One region of the Ensifer sp. GW101-20A05 genome, then DNA from elsewhere that is predicted to be linked to it. Evidence: riboswitches for the same ligand, from Rfam matches in the RefSeq annotation. Region 1 holds a riboswitch; each other region holds the start of a gene.
The links. Region 1 has a riboswitch for cobalamin ahead of nrdH (glutaredoxin-like protein NrdH). Riboswitches for the same ligand answer to the same signal wherever they lie in the genome.

Region 1 (5,011 bases):
CACGCTTGAAGTCGATCAGCTCGGTCGACATGTGCACCCGGATGCTGATGTTCGGATGGGCCGTCTGGAACGAGGCGAGCCGCTGGCCGAGCCAGCTCGACACGACGGTCGGCAGCACGGAAATGTGCAGGTGGTGTTCGGTCTTGTCGGCAATCTCCGAGAAGGCCGCCCCGAGAAGGTCGATCGCTTCCGTCACCTTCGGCGCCAGCTGCCGCCCGGCCGCCGTCAGCCGAACCTCGCGCGGAAGACGAACGAAGAGCGGCGTGCCGATGCGCTCCTCCAACAGCCGGATCTGGTAGCTGACCGCCGCCTGCGTCATGCCGAGCTCGTCGGCGGCGCGGGTGAAGCTCAGATGTCTGGCGGCCGCTTCGAAGGCGCGCACGGCACTCATGGGAGGAATCTTGCTCATGGCCCTGAGATAAGCATTCTTTATGCCAGCATGCGAGAAATCGCTTTGCGCGAAGCAGCAAAAATCCTCACTTTTTTCGTGAACACAACAGCAAAAACAAAGAGGATAGCAATGCTTAGCGCAGTGCGATCAACGATCCTTCATGCCCTGAACTGGGCCGGCAACGCACTCAACCCAATCATCGCCATCGATACGTTCAGCGAATTCCAGCTGAAGGATATCGGGCTGACGCGAGATCAGGAGACCATCCGGGCGCGCGTCGGCGATGGTGCCGATCCTTGGCATTGGCCGAAGGACGACAATCCGCGCAGGTCACCGCCCTCGCCGGAGCGGGATTGCGGCGACGCGCCGCAAATGGCAAGGGCTTCGCCTCGAGCCCAGCCCGGAGAAAACAAAGACATAAGCATGTCGCTCTGCGATTGACGGAGCGCAGAGGCAAGACACAGCGCAGTTATCGTGATCTGCCACCTTCCCAGCCCGCGGACCGAATTCGGGAGAGATCCGGCGTGGCGTTTCTAAAAGCGGCGTGCCGAAGCCCCTTCGCAAGTGATCGCAACGGAGCGAGCGCGGGGCTCAAAGCCGAGAAGTTCTTCACCCACAGGTTTCGCCGCCTCCCGCCGTTTACTCCTTGTTATCCACACGGCGAAAGAAATCACCTTCTCACCCCGGCTTCGGGCACCTCGAACCTATTGACGCAGATTTGCGATGAACTACTATATCTAGTGTTCGAGGTTCTCTCGATTCGCAGGGATTGAGTAGCTAAGACGGGAATACGGTGCGTCGGCGAGTTTTCGCTAGGCTATGCCGTAGCTGCCCCCGCAACTGTAGACGGCGAGCGACTGTCCGGAATTGGACCACTGAGGCATGAGGCCTCGGGAAGGTCGGGATGGAAGCTGAGACCCGTGAGCCAGGAGACCTGCCTCGAGCAACAAACGTCCACGGGCGGGTGTCCGGAGGGGTTGAGTCTACTGCATGTTTCCTTAAATCGTCGCCGATTTAAGGATAAAAACATGCAGCAAATCGAAGTGCTACAGCGATCTTTGCGCGTCTGATAGGACGCACGGCGCTGTCGTGCGGCAGGATGAGCCTGCCTGATCGTCTCGACATCTCCCCGGCAGCCTGTCGAAAGCTTCGGGGTGAAGTCATGTCCGCGTCATTGAAATTCTATCGCTCGCCAATCAAGAGGCGCGGTTTCCCGCGCAGCTGACGAAGAGGCATGCCCGGGCGTCCAGATCCGAGCGAGCCACAGCCATGACAGCCCTGCATTTCGCCGGATCGCGGCTGCGTGTCCGTGCGCCTTCTCATGCTCTCATCCAGCCGACCAAACGAGGAAGAAATGAACGTTACCGTCTACAGCAAGCCCGCCTGCGTCCAATGCACCGCGACCTACCGAGCGCTCGATCGCCAGGGCGTCAACTACGAGGTCATTGATATCTCCATCGACCAAGACGCGCTCGAAACGGTCAAGGGCCTCGGCTACATGCAGCTTCCCGTCGTCGTCGCCGGCCCCGAACACTGGGCGGGTTTTCGCCCCGACAAGATCAGCGCGCTTTCCTAGAGGAGACGGGCGGTGGGCCTGATCGTCTATTTTTCCAGCCGCTCGGAAAACACCCATCGCTTCGTCGAAAAGCTCGGCCTTCGCGCAGCGCGCATACCGCTCAAAGAAAGTAAGGCTTCACTTACGGTTTCCGAGCCTTTCGTGTTGGTCGTGCCCACCTATTGCGGCGATGACGGCCGGGGTGCGGTGCCGAAACAGGTCATCCGCTTCCTCAACGATGCGGGCAACCGCTCTCACATCCGCGGCGTCATTGCTGCGGGCAACAGCAATTTCGGCGCGACCTACGGGATCGCCGGCGACGTCATCGCGGCCAAGTGCCAGGTGCCCTACCTCTACCGGTTCGAGCTTCTCGGAACAGAGGAGGACGTCGCCAATGTCAGAAACGGGATGGAACGATTTTGGACGTCTCAACACTCGAACGCCCCCTGAAGGCGACGGAAGCGGCGCTGGACTATCATGCGCTGAACGCAATGCTGAACCTCTATGATGAAGAGGGACGGATCCAGCTCGACAAAGACCGGCTGGCGGCGAAACAATACTTCCTCCAGCACGTCAACCAGAACACGGTCTTCTTCCATAACCTCAGGGAGAAGCTCGATTATCTGGTGACCGAGGGCTACTACGAGCAGCAGGTTCTCGACCAGTATTCCTTCAACTTCGTCCGCGATCTCTATGACCACGCCTATGGGAAGAAGTTCCGCTTCCCGACCTTCCTCGGCGCGTTCAAATACTACACGTCCTATACGCTGAAGACCTTTGACGGAAAGCGCTACCTGGAGCGCTACGAGGATCGCGTCTGCATGGTGGCCATGACACTGGCGCGCGGCAACGAGGGACTTGCCCGCGATCTCGTCGATGAGATCATTTCCGGGCGTTTCCAGCCGGCGACGCCGACCTTCCTCAATGCCGGTAAAAAGCAACGCGGCGAGCTCGTCTCCTGCTTCCTGCTGCGGGTCGAGGACAACATGGAGAGCATCGGCCGCGCGATCAATTCCGCATTGCAGCTCTCCAAGCGCGGCGGTGGCGTGGCGCTGTCGCTCACCAACATCAGAGAGATGGGCGCGCCGATCAAGCAGATCGAGAACCAGTCCTCCGGCATCATCCCTGTCATGAAACTGCTTGAAGACAGCTTCTCCTATGCCAACCAGCTTGGCGCCCGCCAAGGGGCAGGTGCTGTTTATCTGCATGCCCACCACCCGGACATCATGCGCTTCCTCGATACCAAGCGGGAAAATGCCGACGAAAAGATCCGCATCAAGACGCTGTCGCTCGGCGTCGTCATCCCGGACATCACCTTCGAGCTCGCCCGCAACAACGAGGACATGTATCTGTTCTCGCCCTATGACGTGGAGCGCGTCTACGGCGTGCCGCTGACCGAAATTTCGGTGACGGAGAAGTACCGCGAGATGGTCGAGGATGCTCGTATCCGCAAGCGGAAGATCAAGGCGCGCGATTTCTTCCAGATCATTGCCGAAATCCAGTTCGAGAGCGGATACCCCTACATCATGTTCGAGGACACGGTGAACCGGGCGAACCCGATCGCCGGGCGCATCACCATGAGCAACCTCTGCTCGGAAATCCTGCAGGTGAGCGAGGCGAGCGAATTCAACGACGACCTCTCCTACGCAAAGATGGGCAAGGATATCTCTTGTAATCTCGGCTCGCTGAACATTGCCGCGGCGATGGACAGTCCGGATTTCGGCCAGACGATCGAGACCTCGATCCGCGCGCTCACCGCCGTCTCCGAAATGAGCCACATCTCTTCCGTGCCTTCGATCGAGAAGGGCAATGACGACAGCCACGCGATCGGCCTTGGCCAGATGAACCTGCACGGCTACCTCGCCCGCGAGCGCGTCTTCTACGGCTCCGAGGAAGGCATCGATTTCACCAACATCTATTTCTACACGGTGACCTATCACGCCATCCGCGCATCCAACCGGCTGGCGGTCGAGAAGGGCGTGACCTTCAAGGGCTTCGAGAACTCGAAATACGCGTCAGGCGAATATTTCGACAAATACACCGAAGCCGAATGGCTGCCGGCGACGGAGAAGGTGAAGGGCCTGTTCGAAGCGGCCGGCATCCGCATCCCGACGCAGGACGATTGGCTGGAACTGAAACAGGCGGTCACGCAAGGCGGCCTCTACAACCAGAACCTCCAGGCGGTGCCGCCGACGGGCTCGATCTCCTACATCAACCACTCGACCTCCTCGATCCACCCGATCGTCTCGAAGATCGAGATCCGCAAGGAAGGCAAGATTGGCCGCGTCTACTATCCGGCCGCCTTCATGACCAACGACAACCTCGAATATTACCAGGACGCCTACGAGATCGGGCCGGAGAAGATCATCGACACCTATGCGGCTGCGACCCAGCATGTCGACCAGGGCCTGTCGCTGACCCTGTTCTTCCGCGACACGGCGACGACGCGCGACATAAACCGCGCGCAGATCCACGCCTGGAAGAAGGGCATCAAGACGATCTACTACATCCGCCTTCGCCAGATGGCGCTTGAGGGCACGCAGGTCCAGGGCTGCGTTTCCTGCGCGTTGTAGCGCCGCGTTCCCATTAAGTGCCCCTCACCCTAACCCTCTCCCCGCCTGCGGGGAGAGGGTACCTGCCACACTGACGGCCCAGATTATGCGAGATGGCGCGGCATACACCTTCTCCCCGCAAGCGGGGAGAAGGTGCCGGCAGGCGGATGAGGGGCGTCCACGCCCGAGAGGACAACGAAATGAACATGCACACCAAGCCAGCAAACCGCATCCGCGCCATCAACTGGAACCGCATCGAGGACGACAAGGATCTGGAGGTCTGGAACCGGCTTACCGGCAATTTCTGGCTGCCGGAGAAGGTGCCGCTCTCCAACGACATCCCCTCCTGGGCGACCCTGAAGCCGGAGGAGCAGAAGCTCACCATCCGCGTCTTCACCGGCCTCACGCTGCTCGACACGATCCAGAACGGCGTCGGCGCCGTCAAGCTGATGGAGGATGCCATCACTCCGCACGAGGAGGCGGTGCTTTCCAACATCTCCTTCATGGAAGCGG
Region 2 (5,011 bases), on a different contig from region 1:
GGTCGTGGTCCTGACGCCGGCGCAGGCGCCAAACAGGATCGCCGGGTGGAACTTGAAGACATAGTGGCCGATCAGCACCGAGGCGATCATCGGGATGGAGGTTGCAACGACTCCCCAGATGAACAGCGAAATGCCAACCTCCTGGAGGCCTGCGACGAAGCCCGGTCCGGCGCCGATACCGACCACGGCGATGAAGATGTTGAGGCCGAGCGTGTTCAACAGCCACAGCGCCGGCGACGGGATGCGGCCGAAGGCGGGGTAGGTGGTGCGCAGCCAGCCGAGCACGAGACCGGCAAGCAGGGCGCCGCCTGACGTGGATAGCCCGATCGGAATACCGCCGATCGTTATCGTCAGCGCCCCGATCATCGCGCCGATGAACAGACCCCAGCCGAGGAAGGCGATGTCGGTGGTTTCGACCGGGCGATCGGCAAAGCCGAGAGCCTTGATCGCCGCTTCGACGTGCCTCCTGGCGCCGCCGATGGTGACGATGTCGCCACGCTCGACGGTCGTGCCGGGAAGGACCGGGATCTCGACCAGCGAGCGCACGATCTTGCGGGCATAGACGCCGCGCGCCCAATCCATCGTGCTGACTTCGGCGAGTGTCTTTCCGGCCAGCGCCTTGCTGGTCACGTAGACGTCGACGATCTCGGCCTCCGCGTTCAGAAGCTCCTTGTCCTCGACCTCCGTCAGCTTGCTGTCCAGGTTTTCGACGAGCAGGGCGCGCCTGCCCGAGAAGGCGACGACGTCGCCCGGCTGCAGCACGGTGTTGCCATCCGCTTCGATGATCTGATCGCCTCTTCGCAGGCGCTCGACGAAGACGCGAATGCCGGGAAGCAGGTTCTTGACCGGCGTTCCGGTTAGCCCGCTTGCTTCGTCGATCCGATAGGCCCGAAGGCCGAAATCATGATAGGCGCGGGTGATGCCGGGTTCGCTGCTCTCGGTGCCGCCGCCGAGCTTGGTCTCATACTCCTTGCAGGCCGCCGGAAGATCGATGCCGAGAAGTTTTGGGCCAAGCTGGGCGAGGATGATGGCAGAGCCGATCGTGCCCCAGATGTAGGTGACCGCATAGGCAATCGGAATCTGGTCGGCAAAGGTCTTGGCCTGCTCCGGCGTCAGCCCGAGCGAATTGATCTGGTCCGTGGCAACGCCGATCGCAGCCGAGATCGTCTGCGACCCGGCATACATGCCGGCGCCGTAGCCAAGCGGAAGCCCGGCGATCAGCGCGCAGAGATAGGGAACGATGAGGCACAGCACCAGGACAGACAGCGCAAAGGCAATCTGTTTCGGCCCATCGGTGCTCAAGCCGCGCACGAATTGCGGGCCGACACCGTAGCCGACGGCGAACAGGAAGATCAGGAACAAGGTGGACTTCAGATCACCGGAAACCTGGATGCCCAGCTGCCCGATGAGAACACCCGCCAGAAGCGTAGCGGTGACGTTTCCGAGATTGAACCCCGCGACCTTGATGGGCCCGATCAGGAAACCGATGCCGAGGGCGAGGAAGACGGCGACCGGCGGATAGGTCCGAAGCGTCTCGACGAAGAAGTCAATTGGATTCACTGCCATCCCCTGTAGAAAGTTGCGTTGCCATCACTTCATTTCGGGACTTGCGCGGCTAAGTTGATTTTATCGGTGGCTTGTCGATGCCCAATCCTAGCTTTGGCAATTGTCGCTTCGGCTGCTGATTTTCTCAACGGCCTTGGGGTTACGTGAGCGTAACGTACGTTAAATTTCTGGCTTTTGCGGCCAGTGGGGGCTGATGAGCGCTGCGCGGCATCGGTCCGAAAGCGTCGGGTCGGGCGGTCGTGCGAAGGCAAGTTCGGGAGGGCGGCGGCGCGCCGGTCCCGATGAAGGCACACGGTCCCACTACGGCGGATTTCGCCGGCTATTCAACTCTGGCATTGTATTTCTATGTTATCGCATAACGGATGGACATGACGAAACGCCGCATGTCGATGGACCCGGAGCACATGCCCCCGCAGTTGCTTCATCCGCGCGCCGCGAAGCTTGAAGTGACGGGGGCGCTCATCCGTTCGTTTCACGAGCAAGGCCGGCAATTGCGGCCAGTCTTGCGCTCCGCTTCAGATGGCGACGCCTTCGAGTGCTATGATCCGTGTCCTGGCACAGCGCTCACGGATCGCCTTCAGGCGCTGATAGTCCGGCGATTGGTACCAGGAGAGCAAGGCTTGCATGTCCGGGAACTCAAGGATGACGAGCCGGTGCGGTTCCCAGTCGCCTTCAAGCACCCGGGTTGCGCCACCGCGGCCGAGATAACGCCCGCCATAGCGGGCCTCCGTCGCCGGCACCTCTCTTTTGTATTCCTCGAAGGTCGCTGCATCGGTGATATCGACATCGGCGATCAAATAGGCAGCCATGGCAGAGCTCCTTTCCCGACAAGCCAAGGAGCAAGGATACGCCGGTCGTCGCCGTCAGGCGAGACTCTCGCCCGCGGCGGCCGGCAGGGTGACTTAGGATCATTTCCTTGTTGATTGTTGTTATGTTATTTTATAACAGTCGGTACATGACGAAACGCCGCATGTTGATAGATCCCGGCCGCCCAACCCCATCGGTTGTATCCGCTGCCGATTCATGCGAGGAAGAGCGCGATGGTGCTGCGTCCGCGACAATGCGGAAGCGGCTGAAAAGGGAACACGGAACGGACGACCCTGACGGGACCGAAACCGTGGCTGCCCCCGCAACTGTGAGCGGACAGCGCATTCACACCATGTCACTGGCCAAAGGCCGGGAAGACGTGGATGCGCCGCGACCCGCGAGCCAGGAGACCTGCCATCGAACCGATCAACCACAACGGACGGGGTGTTCCGATGGAAAAGAACTGGCTTTCGCGCGACGGTTTTCCGTCACCCTGCCGCTTCGCCATCTCTTGCCGTCAGTCCGGCGGAGAGAGAGAATGGCTGAGCCGACTTCAAGACAGCATAAGATAACGGTCTGCACCGATTGCCGCTTTACCGGCGGCCCCTGCATGCCGGGCGCCGAGCTGATAAAGCGGCTCAACCGCAGCATTGCCGCCCTCGGCGCGCCGCTCGATAGTGATTTCTCGATTGCCGGCACGGTCTGCATGGCGGCATGCACGCGCCCCTGCACCATCGCCTTCCAGGCGACGGGCAAGGCGACCTATCTCTTTGGCGACATTTCGCCGGAAGAGGACATCGACGATCTCGTCCGCTTTGCCGCCACCTATGTGGAGCGCGGCGACGGCATGACGCGGGCTGCCGAACGGCCGCGCGGACTGAAGGGCAAGACGCTCGCCCGCATCCCGGCGGCCATGCTCGTCTCCGAAGACGTTGCGGGCCATTTCCAATGAGTGCGACACGCATGCGCTCAAGCGCGTTTGGTGCGTCGGGGATGGACGCGTGGCGCTGCCGGGGTGGGATCAGACCATGACCTGCACCGCAACAGGAGCCGCCCTTCGCGTTAAGGGGCTTTGCTGGGGGCCGCGCCCGGGGTTGAAGCTGGTCGACGACATGGACTTCGCGATCGAGGCGGGCAGCCGGCTTGCGATCCTCGGGCCGAACGGGGCCGGCAAGACCTCGCTTCTGCGCTGCCTTTACCGGGCGGTGCAGCCGAATGCGGGCCGCATCGAGGTCGACGGCGTCGACCTCTGGTCGACCTCGGCGCGCGAAGCGGCGAAAACGATCGCCGTCGTGCTTCAGGAAATGCCCGGCGATTTTCCCTTCAGCGTGCGCGACGTGGTGATGATGGGCCGCATCCCGCGGCGGGAGGGGCTCAACGGCTGGACGGACACCGACCGTGAGCGCGTGCAGCACGCGCTCTCCCATCTCGATCTCGCCCATCTGGCCGGCCGCCAGTTCTCGACGCTCTCGGGCGGCGAGAAACAGCGGGTGCTGATTGCCCGGGCGCTTGCCCAGGAGCCGCGCATCATCATCCTCGATGAGCCGACCAACCATCTCGACATCCGCCACCAGCTCGAAATCCTCGAGCTCTTGCAGACGCTGAAGCTGACGATCGTATCGACGCTGCACGACATCAATCTCGCCGCCGAATTCGCGACTGACGTGGCGATCGTGACGGCGGGGCGGCTCACCGCCTTTGGCACACCCGACGCGGTGCTGAGCCCGCGGGCGCTGTCCTCCGCCTTCGGTGTCACCGCCACCGCCCACAGCACCGCCGTTGCCGGCACCGCCCGTTTCTCCTTTTCACTTCCTCGGGATCCATTTCATGAAGATCAACATTGCCTCCTCTGCCTTCCTGTTTCTCATCGCCACTGCTGTGCCGGCGCTCGCCTATCCGGTCACCGTCAAGAGCTGCAACCGCGAGGTGACCTTCGATGCCGCGCCGAAGCGGGCGATCGCCAACGACGTCAATCTGGTCGAGATGATGCTGGCGCTGAAACTGCAGGACCACATGGTCGGCTACACCGGCGTTTCCGGCTGGAAGACGCTGGATGAAAAGCTGCGCGAGGGCGTCAAGGAACTGCCGGAGCTTGCGGAGAAATATCCGACCAAGGAAGTGCTCCTCAACGCCGACGCCGATTTCTTCTTCGCCGGCTGGAACTACGGCATGAAGGTCGGCGGCGAGGTGACGCCCGAGACCTTGGCGCCGTTCAAGATCGGCGTCTACGAACTGACCGAATCCTGCATCCATGTCATGGCCAGGGAAAAGCCTACGATGGACGACATGTTCGTCGATCTCCTCAACCTCGGCCGCATCTTCGGGGTCGAGGATCGCGCCGAGGCGCTGGTCGACGGCTACCGCCGCCAACTGGCCGCGATCACCGAGGCAAATGCCGGCCGCGAAAAGCCGACGCGCGTCTTCGTCTATGATTCCGGCGAAGAAAAGCCCTTCACATCCGGCCGCTTCGGCATCCCGACGGCGATGATCGAGGCGGCCGGTGGCGCCAACATCATGGACGACGTCGACAAGAGCTGGGTGGAGGTCTCCTGGGAGCCGGTGATCGATCGCAATCCGGAGGTCGTGGTGATCGTCAACTACGGCGAGGTGAAGGCCGAGGACAAGATTGCCTTCATGA
Region 3 (5,011 bases), on a different contig from region 1:
CGCACATCGGCAACATCGAGCCTGACGGCCGCGCCGGGCGCGTAGTGGGAGGCCAGCATGCCCGGCGCCTCGATCGTTGCTCCCGCCGTTTCCGGTCGGATCACCGGACGATCGAGCAGGCGCTCGATTTCTGCGGCATCGAGGCCGCCGGGGCGGAGCAGCCGGATCTCGTCGCCATCGACCTTGATGATCGTGGACTCCAAGCCGATTTCGGCCGGGCCTGCGTCGAGGATCAGTTTCAGCTTTTCGCCGAGATCCGCATCGACATGGACCGCACTGGTCGGGCTGATCTTGCCCGAGGTGTTGGCGCTGGGCGCTGCGAGCGGCCGCCCGAAGCGGGCGATCACCCGGCGCGAAAAGCCGTCGGGCATGCGGATGCCAAGCGTGTCGAGGCCGGCCGAGGCCAGCGCATGCACGCTGCTATCGGGCCGCTGCGGCAAGATCAGCGTCAGGGGTCCGGGCCAGAAGGTTTCCGCCAGGCGTCGGGAAATCGGGTCGAAGCGCACATGGGCCTCGGCCATCGCCATGTCGGAGACATGCGAGATCAGCGGATTGAAGCGCGGCCGGCCCTTCATCTCGTAGATGCGGCTGATCGCATCGGGATTGGTGGCGTCGGCGGCAAGGCCATAGACGGTTTCGGTGGGAATGGCGACCGGTTCGCCTTCGGCAAGAACGGCGCAGGCGCGTTCGATCGCGCGGTCCGGTTCCCTGCCTGTGTCGATGATCTCTGCCATGCCGTTTCCTTTCCGACGCTTCCTTAACGGACGTGCCGGGAAAACAGAACGATTTTTTTGGGGGCGTTCGGTTGCTGCCTCAGAGACTGCGGATAATGCGGCGCAGCGCGGAGTCCCGGGCACCCAGCATCAGCACGTTCTTGAGAGCAACCTTGGGGTCGTCCGTGCGGAAGAGGAGCCCGTTGTCGCGGACGTTGCGGTTGATGACCATCTGTCCGTCTTCGGCGTTCGGCTCGATCGCGACCGCGAAATACATGCGGGAATAGCCGCTCTGGATACGGTCGAAGAAATGCGTCTCATCACCAAGGTCGCTGAAGAAATTGGCGAAGTAGAACGACCAGGTGATGTCCTTGGAAGGCGTGACCGCCGTCCGCGCCGCCGTCACATGGCAATAGCCGAGATGCGGCTTGCCGACGAGCGTGCGGTGAAAAATCAGCTTGGGAAACTGGATCGAGGCATGAAAGCCGTTGATCCGCTTGTGCGTCGTGTCACCGGCGGTCGCGAGCTTCTTGCCGGTCCTGTCCGCGACTTCTTCGTAGCTCAGATACCGTCGCTCGCTCGGCAGCCATTGCCGGCGGTTGATCCTGCCGGTGCGCAGAAACTCGGTGTGAACGGCCGTCTTCGGCATGACCGCCGGCGGCTTCTCGGCCGCAGCGTCGTAATATCTGAACTTTGCCATGATCGTCAGTGTGCCATCTGCCTGCCGGACATCTTCGTCCGCCGGCAAGCCTAGTGGCTTATGGTTAATGAAGGATTTCCTTTCGTTCGCGGAAGATGCCCCTGCACATTCATGGGAATGTCGCAAACGGGCGAAGCCTTCCTGTGTCTGCGTCATGTCAGTCACAAAAGCCGGAATCTGCCCAATTTTTGATCTATCTATATGTTTATAAAGTGAAAAATTCTCGCATCCGTTTCCAAAAGGCGGTTTCGATCGTGTCGTCATTCTGGAATTGAATGTCGCTATCCGGCGCCTGCCGAGGCGCCTTCCGCGCTTACATATCCTTACTCAAGGTGTCGTCTTCCAAAGGGGAAGGCGGAGAATTGGGAAGCCGGTCAAATCCCGGCGCTGCCCCCGCAACGGTGGTGGAGCGAAAGGCTCGGCAAAAGGCCACTGGACGGTTTTCCGTCCGGGAAGGCGCCGGGCTGGTCCTTCGAAGGACGGCTCCTGAGCCCGGAAACCAGCCTTGACAGACATAACCGTAACGGGTTGCGGCGGGCAGCCGGATCGGAGCCTAAAACGCATGGGCGTGCGCCCATGCGGGTTCCTGTCCTGCCTCTCCGAAACATGGCGCATGAGGACAGGACATGGATACCAAGACCGATATGCTTCGCAAGCTGAAGGGCCGGCGTGACGGCTACAGCCTCGATCGGGCCTTCTACATCGACCCCGACTATTACCGGCAGGACCTGGAAAACATCTGGTATCGGGATTGGCTGTTCATCGGCCACGATTGCGAAATCCCGCGGGCCGGCAACTATTTCACCGTCCAGGTCGGCGACTATCCGGTCGTCATCACCCGCGATCGCCAGGGCACGATCCGCGCGCTCCACAACTCCTGCCGCCACCGCGGCTCCCGCGTCTGCACGCAGCACAAGGGCTCTTCGGCAAAGCTCGTCTGTCCCTATCATCAATGGACCTACGAGCTCGACGGCTCGCTGCTCTTCGCACGCCAGATGGGCGAAGACTTCGACAAGGCAGCCCACAGCCTGAAGCAGATCCATTGCGAAACGGTCGGCGGCTACATCTTCATCAACCTGTCGGAGACGCCGGCGGATTTCGCCGCCTTCCGCGAGCTGGCATTCCCCTACCTCGCGCCGCACCGGCTGGGAGAGACCAAGGTCGCCTTCGAAAGCACCATCATCGAAAAGGGCAACTGGAAGCTCGTCTGGGAGAACAACCGCGAGTGCTACCACTGCGCCGCCAATCACCCCGAACTCTGCCGGACCTATCCGGAAGCGCCGACCGCGACCGGGGTGCAGGGCGCCAAGGACGATCCGGTGATTGCCGCCCATTGGGCGAAGTGCGAGGCCGAGGGCCTGCCGAGCGAGTTCCGGATGTCGCCGACCGGCCAGTTCCGCGCCGCGCGCATGCCGCTGGTCGATAATGCCGAAAGCTACACCATGTCGGGTGCGCCCGCCGTAAAAAGGGCGCTGTCGGCCGATGTCAGGCAGAAGCAGATCGGCACGCTCCTGATGTTCCATTACCCCACGACCTGGAACCACGTGCTTTCGGATCACGCCATCACCTTCCGCGTGTTGCCGCTGGGGCCGGAACTCACGCAGGTGACAACGAAGTGGCTGGTCCACAAGGACGCGGTCGAAGGTGTCGACTACACGCTCGAGGATCTGACTCATGTCTGGACCGAGACCAACGACCAGGATCGCCAGATCGTCGAGGAAAATGCCTTCGGCATCCGCTCGCCGGCCTATGAGCCCGGTCCGTATTCGCCGGAGCACGAGGGTGGCGTGATGCAGTTCGTCGAATGGTACTGCAAGTTCATGGAGCAGCGCCTGCAGGGCGATGCGGCTCCGCTCTCAAAGGTCGCCTGACATGCAGATGGCGTCCTCCTTCCATCATTTCGACGAACTGCATGTCTGGATCGACCGGCAGCAGATGCTCGAATGCACATCGGCGGTTGTCGAAACCGCCGATGTCATGACCTTCACCTTCCGTGCGGAGAAGCCCGCCTGGTTTCGTTATCTGCCCGGCCAGTTCGTCACCCTCGAATTGCCGGTCGCCGACGAACCGGTCATGCGCACCTACACCCTGTCGTCGACGCCATCGCGACCGCTGTCGATTGCCGTCACGGTGAAGGCGCAGGCCGACAGCGTCGGCACCCGCTGGATGTTCGATCACCTGAAGCCGGGCATGAAGCTCCGGGCTTTTGGACCGCTCGGAGATTTCAGCTTCGTCCGTCATCCCGGCGAAAAGTACCTGTTTATCTCCGCCGGATCCGGCATCACCCCGATGATGTCGATGACGCGCTGGATGGCCGACTGCGTGCCGGAGACCGATGTCACCTTCATCTCCTGTGCTCGCCGGCCGGACGACCTTCTGTTTCGCTCGGAGCTCGAGGTTCTGGCGACACAGATGTCCGGGCTGAACCTCGGCTTCATCGTCGAGGGGCACGAGGCGCGTCACGGCTGGCATGGCCTGCGCGGCCGCATCGACGGTGCCAAGCTACCGTTGCTCGCTCCCGACTTCCAGGAGCGCACGGTGTTCTGCTGCGGTCCGGAACCGTTCATGCGCGGTGTGCGCGAGATGCTGAAGGCAGCCGGCTTCGACATGGCCCGCTATCACGAGGAGAGCTTCCAGCCGGCGGCAGCACCTGCCGCGGAAGAGATCGCCGTGCGCGCCGGTGCCGGCGATGATGGTGAGGTTCAGGCGGCCAAGGTCGCCTTCACCATGAGCGGCAAGGAGGTCGAGGCGAAACCCGGCCAAACGATCCTGCAGACGGCGCGTGCCAATGGTGTGAGGATCGGCGCTGCCTGCGAGGGCGGAATCTGCGGCACCTGCCGGGTGATGAAGGTCGCGGGCGAGGTCGAGATGAACCACAATGGCGGTATTCTCGATGACGAGGTCGACGAGGGCTACATCCTCGCCTGCTGCTCGCGGCCGCTGGGAGATGTCCAGATCGAAGCCTGAAGGATCAGGGCGTGTTGCAGGGCGCAGGCTTGATTGCAACGCGCCGTAGCGTGTCGGCATTGGCAACTGCGCTGCCACAACCGCCCTGTGCCGCGTCATCGGCGGCGACCGCCACCTGTAGGGCGCGCTCGTGGCGAGCGAAGTCGATCGAGCCCGTCACCAGCCTGTCGACGCCGCTGCCGGCGCCGCTCGTGGCACCGGCACGGCTGACAAGCAGCGGCTCGCCAAGCGTTGCGGAGGCCCGTGCGACCGCGTGCATGCCCGTCCCCTGCTCGGCTTGAGCAACGAGGGTGAGCGGCAATGGCTTTTCAGGCAGCAAGGCACCCTGCGCCCAAATCGCTTTCAGCGCCAGCGGCGACTTTGCAGCGACATTCACGTCGATATCGTCGAGCGTCCCTGGCACGCGGTAGGGGCAACGCCGTTTGCCGCAATTGATGCCGGACGAGAACTGCCACAACGCATAGCTTTCCCAATTGCCCATCGGGAAGACCTGGCGGATATCCGGCTTGTAGCGCGCGTACCAGAGCGGCAGGCGCGACAGCAGCCGGTGCTTGGCGCGGTGCGCGGCGATATATTTGGCCGTGATGTGGTTGGTATAGAGGATCGGATAACGTCCGGTGCGGGTCTTGAC
Region 4 (5,011 bases), on a different contig from region 1:
TGCAGCGGCCGCAAGCGCGTCGTTCATCGGCACGTTGAAGACGATCGTCACCAGAAGCACGCCGACGACATAGACCAGGCCGCCCGCGGCCAGCAGCCATCGGCCCTCGCCGCCCGAAATGAACGCGACGACAATCAGCGCCAGGCCAAGCAGCGCCGTGCCCATGAAGGCGCTGAGGAAGATCGGGTTCTGGATGACGACGTTGATGGCGTTCATCGCGGCGATCCCCTGCTCCGGCGGCAGCCGCGACAAGGCTTGCATGATGCAGACCGAAAAGATGAAGAACAACCCGGCCATCAGGCCGGAACCGATCGCGGCGGCAAACGCCAGAGCGGGGATCAGCGGGATCATGCGGCAATACTCCAGACACCAGTTGCTGCGGTCTCGCGGGCGTAGGTTGCAAAGTCGCGCGGCCGCCGCCCAAGCACGCGCTCGACGTCAGACGTCACACTCGAATTGCGCCCGTCGAGCACCGAGGTGAAGAGATAGCGGATGAGTTCGACATAGTCATCAGGCACACCGTCAGCCTGCAATTGCGCGGCGAAGTCGCCAACCGGCACGGCCTGATAGGAGATCGGGCGTTTGGCCGCGGCAGCGATCTCGGCCACGGCTTCAGCAAAGGTCATCAGCCGCGGGCCGGTCAGAGAATAGACCTTGCCGACATGATCATCGTCGAGAAGCGCTTCAACCGCGACGTCAGCGATGTCGTCGCAGCTGACGAAAGGCTCGGTGACTGTATCCACGGGCAGGAAGACCGAACCGCTTGAGACCCCCTCGGCCAGGAAGCCTTCGTTGAAGTTTTCGAAGAACCAGCTCCCCCGAACGATCGTCCAGTCAGCGCCGGAGGCCTGCAATTCGCGCTCGGCCGCTTCCGCCTCGTCCTCGCCGCGCCCCGACAAGAGCACCAGCCGCCTGATGCCGGCGCCCACGGCAAGGCTTGCGAACTTGCGGATGGTCTCAACAGAGCCGGGCACCGCCAGATCGGGCTGGTAGCAGACATAGATGCGATCGACATTTTCGAGCACATTCGCCCAGGTCGCCTCGTCCGTCCAGTCAAAGGACGGTGATGCCGAGCGTGCGCCGATGCGCACCGCAACACCCCGCTCTTGAAGGCGCTCAGCCACCCGCCGCCCCGTCTTGCCGGTACCGCCCAAAACCAGTGTGACTTTCTGAGACATCGTTTCCTCCTAAGGTTCATCAACAAACATGAGCATCTCTCACATTTGCAAATGTGATAAATCCTCGTATTTTAAGAGTCAAGCCAAAATGTGAGCATCACTCATGATTACAGAAACAAGCCCATCCGCGGTTCCCGCCGAAGACGAAACCGCCCTGCGCCGGACACCCAGCCAGAAACGCAGCCGCGAGCGCGTCGAACAGATCCTAGCCTGCGCGACGGCGCTCATTCAGGAAAAGGGCAGCGACGCCATGCGCATGAGCGAAGTTGCTGAAAAGGCTGGAATTTCGATCGGATCGCTCTACCAGTACTTCCCCGACAAGGCGGCGATCGTGCGCACGCTGGCCGAGCGCTACAATGCCGTGTGCAACGAGTGCATCGCGGCCGAGCTTGCCAAGGTCACATCGCTCGCAGAACTGCGCGACGCTTTCTCGGTGCTGTTCGACATCTACTACGACATGTTTCTGGCCGAGCCCGTCATGCGCGACATCTGGTCGGCAATGCAGGCCGACAAGGCGCTGCGCGAGATCGATCTTCTGCAAAGCCGCGCCGGCGGAAAACTGCTTGCCGATGTCTGGGCCCGGCTTGTGCCCGAAACCCCGCGCGAAACCATCGACAGTGCCGCTTTCCTGATCATGCATCTCGGCGATTGCACCATGCGGCTTGCGGTGTCGGTCGATCGCGCCGAGGGCGACCGCATCGTCGAGGCCTATAAACGCATGATCATCCGCGATTTTGTCGCGGATGGACCGGGCGGCGGCGCAAGTCCAATTGACATATTAGGGGTGCGATCCTAATCATCAGAGATCGATTGGTTCCCGGGACACGAACGTGTTTCGGGAGTAAACGGGAACGTGACGGATGGACCCATGCTGGGCATTCACATCACGGCCGACCCCGCGACTGTAGAGCGACGTCGATCTGCCATTCCGGAGCGATCCGGAAGAAGCCACTGGAAGAGACCACGAGAGGGTGGTCGATCTGGGAAGGCGAGGCTGATCCAGGGCTTCCCGCCCAGCGCCGTGAGCCAGGAAACCTGCCACTCGATACGGGCATAGGGCCCACACCGGGAATTTCCCGATGCCATCACGGAGGTTGTCATGGCTACGTCTACTGTTTCGAGCATTCCGCTCTCCCTCAGCGATCGTCTGACCGCTGGCGTCATCGCGCTCTTCATCGGCGCATTCCTCGTCTTCGGCGCCGGCCTTGCCAACTCGGCAGTGCTGCACGACACCGCGCACGACACCCGCCACTCCTACGGCTTCCCCTGCCACTAAGACGATGTTCCGGAACGTAACTCACGTTCCGCATCGAAGTGTCTGCGGACATGAACGCATCCGGCCTGTGCCGGATGTCGGTGTTTGTGCATGCCGGTTCGTCCGGCGCGCAACGGCCGTCCGCATGACAGAACGGGAAGGCTTGCAAACCACGCCGCAGCGCGTGGGTTTTGCCGTTATCGAGGGAATTCAAGATGATTGTCAGAACGCTTCTGGCCGCGATCGTGGCCGGACTGATTGCCGGTGTCTTCATGACCGGCGCCCAGGAACTTAGGGTAACCCCGCTGATCCTGCATGCGGAGGAATTCGAAGGCGAGGCTCCGGCCGCAACCGAACAGCCCGCTGCACAGCCTGGAACGACGCAACCCGCCGCCGAGGGTCACGACCAGCATTCGTCGCTGAAGGCGGTCTCGCCGCTTGGCGCCCTGCTCGACACGCTTTCGCCGATCACGCCGGCCTATGCGCATGAGGGCGAACACGAGGAAGGCGGCATCATGTTCGGCATGAGCCGGTTCTCCGGCACGCTCATCGCCAATCTCGTCACCGGCTCCGGCTTCGGCCTGCTCTTGGCCGGTGTCAGCCTGGTGATCGGCTATCCGATCACGCTCAGGAACGGCGCGCTCTGGGGCGCCTGCGGCTGGCTTGCCGTGCACATGCTGCCGGCGATCGGCCTGCCGCCGGAACTGCCGGGTTTCCCGGCCGCCGAACTTGGCGACCGCCAGACCTGGTGGCTGGCAACCGTCGCCCTTTCGGCCGTCGGCCTCTATCTGGTGGTGCTGCGCGAAGAAATCGTGTCCAAGGTCGTCGGCCTCGCGTTGATCGCCGCGCCGCACGTCTACGGCGCGCCGCAGCCATTAGACATTTCCAGCAACGTCCCGGCCGTGCTCGGCGCCGAGTTTGCGGTTGCCGCACTCGCCACCACGCTCGCCTTCTGGATCGTGCTCGGCGTCGTCTCCGGCTTCATCAACGAGCGTTTCGCGAGAGCAAACTGATCCGGCCGATCACGCCCCCCCCGTGGGCACCTGAACAAACGACGGCGGGGTTCAGGCCCCGCCGTTTTGCATGAGATGCGCGGCCAGCCGCGCGCGGCGATCGTCCGGCTCGAGCAGGACGCAAGTATCGCAGAAGCTGCCACCCTCCGTTCGGAAATAAAGACAACAGCCGCAACGGATCCGATACTGGCGCGACAGTTGCGCGCCGCTTGCCGGATCGACCGCGGAGATCTCCTCGTAGCAGAGCTCTTCCGAGAACAACCGCGAGCCCCGCCGCTTGACGATCGCAAGCGCCTCGGCCATGCCGCGCGCCTCGTCACCGATCGCGCGACCGATCTCCAGGAACGCTCCGGCAAGGGAATCCGCTGCCAGCCGCCACTGCGCCCCGGAAGAAAGCCCGGTGCGCTTTTTCAGGACCGCGATGACCGGCGCCAGATGGGCCGTGAAGCCGCGCTCGAAAGCGCTGATGCCTTCGGCATGCTGCGGCCCTTCCGCCAGACCGAGGCGGAAATGATAACGCTTGCCGGCAACTTCCCGGTCTTGGTGGAGGCGGGTCCAGTCTTCGAAGCGAATGCCGGCGATCTGCGCCTGAAGACCTGCGCCAAGATAGAGCGCGCCGAGAACCACGCTCAGCTGGCGGCTGTAGAAGGCGATCAGATGTGCCGCCCGGATCCGGTCCGTCATGCCGATTGCGAAAAAGTCCTGATAGGCAAGGCTCTCCTCGATCCCGGCCCCGCCAGCGGCCCAGAAGGCGGCCGGTGCGCTGAAGGCACTGTCCGCCGGCCCGAGCGAGACACCGGCGTCGGGGAACTGGGCGTGCAACCGCTCGACCACCGCCTGCGCCTGCGGTGAATATCCCTCGACCGTCTGCGCCATCCGCTGGTGATCTCTCGAATTCATGCCGTCTCCGTCGCCAGCCAGCCGCCCTCATATCCCGCGCGCTCAAGACCGCGCCGGATCGCCGGCAGGCTGCGTGTCAGCTCCCAGACGAAGCCGCTCCGCCAATTCTCGATCATCATCACGACGAGCCCCTGGTCAAGGCCGACGACACGCTCGTCGATCCAACCCGCGGGCCCCTGGCCTGGAAGGCTCGGATTGAAGCCGCCCGGAAAGCGCCCCTCTCTCAGCAGCCCGGGATAGCCGGCCGCGACATGGCCGAGGGCCGATAGGGACGCATCCGGATCGAAAGGCAGACAGGCCGCTGCAGCCCAGGGCACGAGCGTGCCGTCATCCGGACCGAAGGGTGCGCCGCGGTTGACGTAGCCCAAAAGCCGCTGCCAGCGTCCGTCCTTGAGGCGCAGCCGGCCGCGTGGCGCATGGCAGGCACTGATCCCCCAGAGGCGTTCGCCATAGCCGGCGAAGCCACCGGGATTTCGCCACGCATGGTCGCGCTGCAGCGCGATGGCGCGCCGGGTATTCTCGAAGTAATCCGTCCCCCTTTCGCGCATCGGCCGATCGCCGAGACCGCGAAGGTCAAGCCAGGCCTGCGGGAACAGGTGGATGAACAGCGGCGCCGCATGGAGATGGGGCCCGCCGTCAGCCGCGATCCAGTCGTAACCCTCCGT

Region 2: another riboswitch for cobalamin. It lies ahead of AC070A_RS00840 (DUF1636 family protein); the one in region 1 lies ahead of nrdH (glutaredoxin-like protein NrdH).
Region 3: another riboswitch for cobalamin. It lies ahead of AC070A_RS13265 (aromatic ring-hydroxylating oxygenase subunit alpha); the one in region 1 lies ahead of nrdH (glutaredoxin-like protein NrdH).
Region 4: another riboswitch for cobalamin. It lies ahead of AC070A_RS03330 (CbtB domain-containing protein); the one in region 1 lies ahead of nrdH (glutaredoxin-like protein NrdH).

The regions. Positions count from the first base shown of each region.
Region 1 covers NZ_JBWKZT010000002.1:146,864-151,874, forward strand. The annotation lists gene AC070A_RS05750 (LysR substrate-binding domain-containing protein) at 1-391, opposite strand, end outside; gene AC070A_RS05755 (hypothetical protein) at 353-832, shown strand; cobalamin riboswitch at 1,122-1,347, shown strand; gene nrdH (glutaredoxin-like protein NrdH) at 1,746-1,967, shown strand; gene nrdI (class Ib ribonucleoside-diphosphate reductase assembly flavoprotein NrdI) at 1,980-2,396, shown strand; gene nrdE (class 1b ribonucleoside-diphosphate reductase subunit alpha) at 2,366-4,519, shown strand; gene nrdF (class 1b ribonucleoside-diphosphate reductase subunit beta) at 4,699-5,011, shown strand, end outside.
Region 2 covers NZ_JBWKZT010000001.1:159,881-164,891, reverse strand. The annotation lists gene aspT (aspartate-alanine antiporter) at 1-1,560, opposite strand, end outside; gene AC070A_RS00845 (DUF1330 domain-containing protein) at 2,082-2,375, opposite strand; cobalamin riboswitch at 2,591-2,806, shown strand; gene AC070A_RS00840 (DUF1636 family protein) at 2,912-3,325, shown strand; gene AC070A_RS00835 (ABC transporter ATP-binding protein) at 3,486-4,430, shown strand; gene AC070A_RS00830 (ABC transporter substrate-binding protein) at 4,357-5,011, shown strand, end outside.
Region 3 covers NZ_JBWKZT010000004.1:291,953-296,963, forward strand. The annotation lists gene AC070A_RS13255 (L-threonylcarbamoyladenylate synthase) at 1-734, opposite strand, end outside; gene AC070A_RS13260 (DUF6656 family protein) at 814-1,413, opposite strand; cobalamin riboswitch at 1,727-1,935, shown strand; gene AC070A_RS13265 (aromatic ring-hydroxylating oxygenase subunit alpha) at 2,040-3,284, shown strand; gene AC070A_RS13270 (FAD-binding oxidoreductase) at 3,286-4,380, shown strand; partial or broken gene AC070A_RS13275 (glycoside hydrolase family 25 protein) at 4,526-5,011, opposite strand, start outside.
Region 4 covers NZ_JBWKZT010000001.1:657,117-662,127, forward strand. The annotation lists gene AC070A_RS03315 (anthrone oxygenase family protein) at 1-351, opposite strand, end outside; gene AC070A_RS03320 (NAD(P)H-binding protein) at 348-1,178, opposite strand; gene AC070A_RS03325 (TetR/AcrR family transcriptional regulator) at 1,282-1,974, shown strand; cobalamin riboswitch at 1,973-2,235, shown strand; gene AC070A_RS03330 (CbtB domain-containing protein) at 2,278-2,454, shown strand; gene AC070A_RS03335 (CbtA family protein) at 2,649-3,446, shown strand; gene AC070A_RS03340 ((2Fe-2S)-binding protein) at 3,498-4,346, opposite strand; gene AC070A_RS03345 (glucoamylase family protein) at 4,343-5,011, opposite strand, start outside.